3 regions of the Pantoea sp. X-Soil-TKNS-1279 genome follow, and region 3 is predicted to be linked to each of the others. Evidence: predicted binding sites of a transcription regulator. Region 3 holds the regulator's gene; each other region holds the start of a gene.
The links. The regulator LexA, encoded in region 3, represses DNA repair genes until DNA is damaged. The targets are predictions, from matches to a motif close to TNCTGTATGTACATACAGNA.

Region 1: the regulator LexA is predicted to act here: its motif matches at 1,005-1,024, upstream of umuD (translesion error-prone DNA polymerase V autoproteolytic subunit).
Region 2: the regulator LexA is predicted to act here: its motif matches at 1,186-1,205, upstream of AC6I8N_RS09085 (metal-dependent hydrolase).

Annotation. Positions count from the first base shown of each region.
Region 1 is NZ_AP035948.1:1,870,825-1,873,091, reverse strand. Features, by position in the region: gene AC6I8N_RS08890 (glycoside hydrolase family 28 protein) at 1-938, shown strand, start outside; gene umuD (translesion error-prone DNA polymerase V autoproteolytic subunit) at 1,074-1,484, shown strand; gene AC6I8N_RS08880 (membrane-bound PQQ-dependent dehydrogenase, glucose/quinate/shikimate family) at 1,524-2,267, opposite strand, start outside.
Region 2 is NZ_AP035948.1:1,915,977-1,918,243, forward strand. Features, by position in the region: gene AC6I8N_RS09080 (L-cystine transporter) at 1-425, opposite strand, end outside; gene AC6I8N_RS09085 (metal-dependent hydrolase) at 578-1,168, opposite strand; gene kduD (2-dehydro-3-deoxy-D-gluconate 5-dehydrogenase KduD) at 1,301-2,062, opposite strand; gene kduI (5-dehydro-4-deoxy-D-glucuronate isomerase) at 2,080-2,267, opposite strand, start outside.
Region 3 is NZ_AP035948.1:382,942-385,208, reverse strand. Features, by position in the region: gene dinF (MATE family efflux transporter DinF) at 1-695, opposite strand, end outside; gene lexA (transcriptional repressor LexA) at 786-1,400, opposite strand; gene AC6I8N_RS01720 (diacylglycerol kinase) at 1,506-1,874, opposite strand; gene plsB (glycerol-3-phosphate 1-O-acyltransferase PlsB) at 2,000-2,267, shown strand, end outside.

The DNA of each region.
Region 1 (2,267 bases), 1.5 Mb from region 3:
CCTGGTGGCCAGCCGCGATCGATTTGCGCAATACCGTCAGGTCCGGCCATCCGGAGGCTTTTACAGCAAAATATAAAGGGATACCTTTGGCAAATGGCATGCCCAGGCCCTGGCTGGTGGAAATGAATAATGTGTCATCCTCAGAGATTCATCATATCCGGCTGACCAACTCCCCCATGTGGAACCTGGTACTCAGAAATAGCCATCAGCTGAACATTGATCAACTGACCGTCGACAACCCCATCACCTCACCGAATACCGATGGTATCGATATCGTTTCTTCTACAGACATCCGGATAAAACACGCCGACATCAGTACCGGTGATGATCATATCGCCATCAAATCAGGTATCACCGTGGGCAGCGGAGGAAAATCTGAAAATATCACTGTTCAGGATTCCGTGATGAGACAAGGACATGGGATATCACTGGGTAGCGAGACGATCAACGGTATCGGCAATGTGGTGGTTTCACATGTGAGATTTATCGGCGCAGAAAATGGGCTGCGCGTGAAATCAGGTCGCGATCGCGGCAACAAGATTGGGCCATTCCTGGTTGACCATGTGACGATGACAAATGTTGCCACACCGCTGCTGGTTACCGACAGTTACTCCGGTCAGGCCGGTGCGGCAGGTCATTCACTGGTTGCCCCTATCACGCCAGCGCCGGTGACGGCCACCACGCCTTTTATCTCAGGTATCACCGTCAATCATCTGGCGGCGACCGGTGCCAAATACGCCATGATATTGAGCGGATTGCCGGAAGCACCGATCACCGATGTCAATCTGCACCATATTGCCATCACCGCTGAATACGGGGTGCAGGCCAGATACGTCACCGCAAGGCTGGATCATGTGTCTGTTAGCGCAAATAAAGGAAAAACGCTGGCTGAGGGACCGGCGGTGACATTACACCGGGAAAACTCATCAATTAATTGATATCTATGGGTTTTACAAAATAATGGTGGGATAACGTATTGCGATCTCAGAATTGACTGATAATAATACTGTATATACGTACAGTTTTATCATTGAGAATTCGCCATGAAAGTTCATCCCTTCTCTCCTCTCTTGATGCGTCCGATGCCCGGTGCACCGCCGCATCAATTGCCACTCTTTCTTGAGCGAGTCCACTGCGGTTTCCCCTCCCCGGCGGCAGATTACGTCGAGCGCAGACTGGATCTGAACAAGCATCTGGTCGCCCATCCCAACGCCACCTATTTTGTCCGGGTGGAAGGGGATTCCATGCGCGACGCGAATATCAGTGAAGGGGATTTACTGGTGGTCGACAGTGCGCTGGATGCGAAACATGGCGATATTGTGGTGGCGGCCATTAACGGCGAGTTTACGGTTAAACGGTTACAACAGTTTCCGCGTGTGCAACTGCTCGCCATGAACCCACGCTACGCGCCGATTACCCCGGCAGAAGATGAACAACTGGAGATCTTTGGCGTGGTGACTTTTATTATTTATGCGGCACGTTGAGTGAAAACGCCCGGCTTATATCGCCGGGCGTTGTCAGACTTACGCTTTGTCTGGCAAAGCGTAAGCAATCAGATAATCACCGACATCCGGCGAGTGCGCCGCACCGCCTGCCGAGATCACGATGTACTCTTTACCGGTTTTCGCTGACTGATAAATCAACGGTGACGCAGTCGCTCCCACCGGCAGACGCGCTTTCCACACTTCCTTACCGGTTTTGCTGTCCAGCGCACGCAGGTAATTATCCTGGCTACCGGCAAAGAACACTAAACCGCTTTTGGTGGTGGTCGGGCCGCCCAACGTTGGCATACCTACCGGCATCGGCAGATGGGTTTTTACCCCCAGAGGACCGGTGTCTTCCACCGTTCCCATTGGCACCTGCCAGACGATTTTCTTACTGTGCAGATCGATGGCGGTCATGGTACCAAACGGCGGATGCTGACACGGCACTTGCAGGAAGGATGCAAAGTTATCCATCCGCACGCCAACGTAAGGCCCGCTGATCTGAGGACGGATAGTACCGGCCCATTGCGGAACTTCGTTCAGGGAGATTTTCTGTCCCTTCGCTTCTTCCTTACTCTTCAGCGCCATCAGCATACCCAGACGGATATCATTGACGTAAAGAATGCCGGAAGTTTCATCAATAGACACCCCACCCCAGTTCATGCCACCCATGGTCGCCGGGAACTCCAGGTAGGTTTTCTCGCTGTTCGGCTGGAAGATGCCGGAATAGAGCGCCGATTTGAACAGAATGCGGCAGTAGAGCTGGTCAAACATGCTGACGCC
Region 2 (2,267 bases), 1.5 Mb from region 3:
TGCGCACCTTGCACCAGGCCATCTGCGGTTAAACCAAACAGGCCAGTGACCATCACGCCTACCAGCGCTGAAATCGCCGTAGTAAACAACAACACGCCGATGGTCAGTACGCTGATTTTGCCCAGTGAAGAGGCATTGTGCAGGCGAGCCACCGCGCTGAGGATGGAAGCGAAGACCAGCGGCATCACGATCATCTGCAACAATTGCACGTAACCGTTGCCGACAATGTTGAACCAGCCAATCGAGGCTTTCACCACCGGGCTGTTCTCACCGTAAATGGCTTGCAGCGCCAGACCAAACAACACGCCGAACACCAGGCCAGTTAATACGCGTTTTGACAGGCTCCAGCGCGCGTTACCAATGCGTGCTAATAACACCAGCAACGCGGCGAACACCACGAGATTAATAATCAGGGGAAAATCCATGCTCTACTCCAGAGATTTGCCGCGCCTCTGCATGTTCAGGCGCGGAATACAGGGTGATTCCTGAAAGGAATCCGCGCATGTTAACAGTTCATAAATGTGCAGGCTTATATCCAAATAGAATTGATTATAACTTTATCCTGATTTTTGTCTTATTATCGCGCGCTTTGACTGTTTATTATACGACCTACGCCATTTTGTAAGGTGTTGAACAATTGTTCAGGCCAGCCGTTTGCACCAAAAGACGGCAACCCAGGTGGAAACCACAGCGCGTAGCCGACCAGTGCGAGGCAAAGGGCGCGTTCCAGTTGGTTGCCTTTTTGGCTGTTCAGCAGCGGCAGGCGAAAGCGCCAGCGGCAGGGCCACAGTAGGGGAACGCCAGCAGGTGTGAGCATATCGGCGACAATATGGCTGAGATAGCCCAGAGTCATGCCCTGCAACACATCCGCAGGGATGGGCCAACTGGCGGGGACATTAATCTGAAACAGCCACAAGCTTACTGCCACCGCCAGCAGGCTGTGGGTAAAACCGCGATGACCAAAGGCGCGAGCGATGGGCTGGGAAAGCCACTTCAGACGTTGTCCCAGCACCGATTTGGGATGATCAATATCCGGCAGCAAACAGGTCAGCAGTGCAGCCGGCACCAGATGCCACCAGTCGGCACTGGCCATTACCGGCGTGAGCTCCGCGCGCTTGGCAAAAATAGCACTGGCAATGGCGAAAATGATGTGGCCTTCGGCCGTCATGATAAAACCTGGCTGCAAACTGTCGATGCATCCAGTATAGGGATTTATCCAGTGAATGAGAATATGTGACGCTGTAACCAGGCGTGAATTTAAGACGATACCCGCGTCAGAATGACGCGGGAAAAGAGCAGCTTAGCGCGCCAGCCAACCGCCATCCACCGCTAGCGTATAGCCGTGAACGTAATCCGATGCACTGGAAGCGAGGAACACCACTGGCCCCATCATATCGTCCGGTGCGCCCCAACGTCCGGCCGGGATACGGGCGAGGATCTCTTCACTGCGCGACTCATCATCACGGATTTGTTGCGTGTTGTTCGTCGCCATGTAACCGGGGGCAATGGCGTTGACATTGATGCCGTGCTTCGCCCATTCATTGGCCATCAGCCGTGTCAGCCCCATGACGGCGCTTTTCGATGCGGTATAGGAGGGCACGCGGATTCCACCCTGGAAAGAGAGCATCGAGGCGATGTTGATGATCTTGCCGCCATTCCCCTGAGCGATAAATTGTCGCGCCACCTGTTGAGAGAGGAAAAACAGGCTCTTGCTGTTGATATTCATCACATCGTCCCAGTCTTTTTCGCTAAAGTTCAGCGCATCCTCACGCCGGATAATCCCCGCGTTATTGACCAGAATATCAATGCGTCCCGCCAGTGCGACCGCCTGTTCCACCACCTGTGGCACGATGGAGGGCTGGCTCAGATCGGCCTGAATCGGCCAGAAACGGCGTCCCAGTGCTTCAACTTTGGCGGCGGTATCATCCGGTCCGGCGCGGTTGACACCAATAATATCGCAGCCCGCCTGTGCCAGACCGATCGCCATCCCCTGACCCAATCCAGTGTTACAACCGGTGACCAGCGCGATTTTTCCTTCAAGATGAAAAGCGTTCAGAATCATTATCTTCTCCTTAGGCACTAGCGCAGAGCGCTGACGCTGACGTGGTCCATGTCATCAAACACCTGATTTTCACCCACCATGCCCCAGATAAAGGTATAGCGTTGGGTGCCAACACCGGCATGGATTGACCAGCTTGGCGAAATCACCGCCTGTTCGTTATGTACCAACAGATGGCGGGTTTCCTGGGGCTGTCCCATCATATGAA
Region 3 (2,267 bases):
GCAGCATCACCGCGCCAACTCTCCCGCAGCATCGCCAAATCAATTCCGCGCAGCTTCAATACACGCGCCACCATCCATAATCCGACGGCAAGGGTCGTATATTCAGCCAGTGCCGTTGCTGCTGCGGCACCTGCTACGCCCCAATGCAGCCCCAACACAAACGCCAGATCCAACAGGATATTGACCAAATTCCCCACCACCAGTAGCACCACTGGCGCACGCGCATATTGCACCCCCAACAACCAACCGAGGATGACCAGGTTTGCCAGCGTGGCGGGAGCGCTCAGCCAGCGAATCTGAATGAACAATTGCGCCTGCTGTTGGACCTCCTGGCTGCCACCCATCAGCACCGCTGCCAGATTACTGACTGGCGTGCGCAGCAAAATAAACAGCACACCGGCCACCAGGGCAATGAGTAAAGGCTGGGTAAGCGCCCGAGCCAGTGCCTTTTTGTTGCCAGCACCAAATGCCTGAGCAGTCAGCCCGGTGGTGCTCATACGTAAAAACAGCAGCAACATAAAGATGAAACTGGTCGCCGTGGTGCCAACCGCCACACCGCCGAGATAAATGGGACTATCGAGATGACCAATGACGGCGGTATCAACCACGCCAAGTAGCGGAACAGTGATATTGGAGAGAATCATAGGCAGCGCCAGCCGCCAGAGTGCTTTGTCAGAGGAGGAAAACAGCTGCATCAGCCCGTCCCGGTTTGCTGCACTACCGTCTTGTCAGAGAATAAAACCACGGCAGCACAGAAGGCTGCCGTAGCAGGGGGAATCAAGGTATCAGAGCCACTCGCCGTTACGCACAATGCCTACCGCCAGCCCTTCGACCGTCAGGGATTGTTCGCGGGTATCAACAACAATCGGCTGGAAGTCGCTGTTTTCCGGCAGCAGTTGCACAATTGCGCCCTGCTTTTTCCAGCGCTTCACCGTGACTTCATCATCGATACGTGCGACGACAACCTGGCCGTTACGCACTTCCTGTGTTTTGTGTACCGCCAGCAGATCACCATCCATAATGCCGATATCTTTCATCGACATGCCGCTGACACGTAGCAGGAAATCAGCGCTGGGTTTGAACAGGTTAGCATCGACCTGGTAGTGCGCTTCAATGTGCTCCTGCGCCAGCAAAGGTTCACCCGCAGCGACACGGCCAACCAATGGCAGCCCCTCACTGGCTTCTTCTTCCATCAATAAACGAATGCCGCGCGAAGCGCCGGAAACGATCTCAATAACGCCTTTACGCGCTAATGCTTTCAGGTGTTCTTCTGCCGCATTAGGTGAGCGGAAGCCCAGCTGCGAAGCAATTTCCGCACGCGTTGGCGGCATGCCCGTCTGGTTAATATGGTCGCGAATCAGATCATAGACCTGTTGCTGCCTGCTGGTTAACGCTTTCATCCCGCCCCCTGGTTGTTTATACAGTCGCTGTGAGTATATACAGGTATTGGTGAAATGGAAACCAAAACTGAGGGAAAAATCAGCGAGTTGATGAATCCGGAATCCTTATCGCAAATGTGACCAAAGCAGCGCGATCCAGACAAACAGCGCCAGTAAAATAGCCAGCAACACGGCGGCCGATCCCATGTCTTTCGCGCGTCCAGCCAGCGGATGGCGTTCCTGACCAATGCGGTCGACAACGGCTTCAATGGCGCTATTCAGGATCTCAACAATGACCACCAGCACTACGGAACCAATCATGAGTACGCGGGAAATAGCATCAACATCCAGCCAGCACGCCACTATAATTGCCACTAATGCGGCAATAGCTTCCTGGCGAAACGCTGCTTCATGTGTCCAGGCAGCGCGCAATCCCTGCCAGGAATAACCGGCTGCTTTCACTATCCTGAGAAAACCGGTGACGTTATTTGCCATGTCGTTGAACCCTTTACTCGTTTTGACGTCAATGTCTGGGCAGCCGGAGTGGTGCAGCCACAGATTTTCGCGGCGCATTCTGGTATGCTTGCCGCGCTTTGCTAACAAGAGGCTTGAAGTTGTCTATGTCAGGTTGGCGTAAACTTTATTATAAATTATTGAATTTACCACTCTCCATTTTGGTAAAGAGTAAGGCCATTCCCGCCGATCCCGTGTCCGAGCATGGACTGGATCCGACGCGGCCTATCCTGTATGTACTGCCTTATGATTCCAAGGCCGATCTCCTCACACTGCGTTCGCAGTGTCTGAAACACGATCTGCCGGATCCGCTCGCACCGCTGGAAATTGACGGCTCATTGCTGCCGCGACATGTGTTTATCCACGATGGACCGC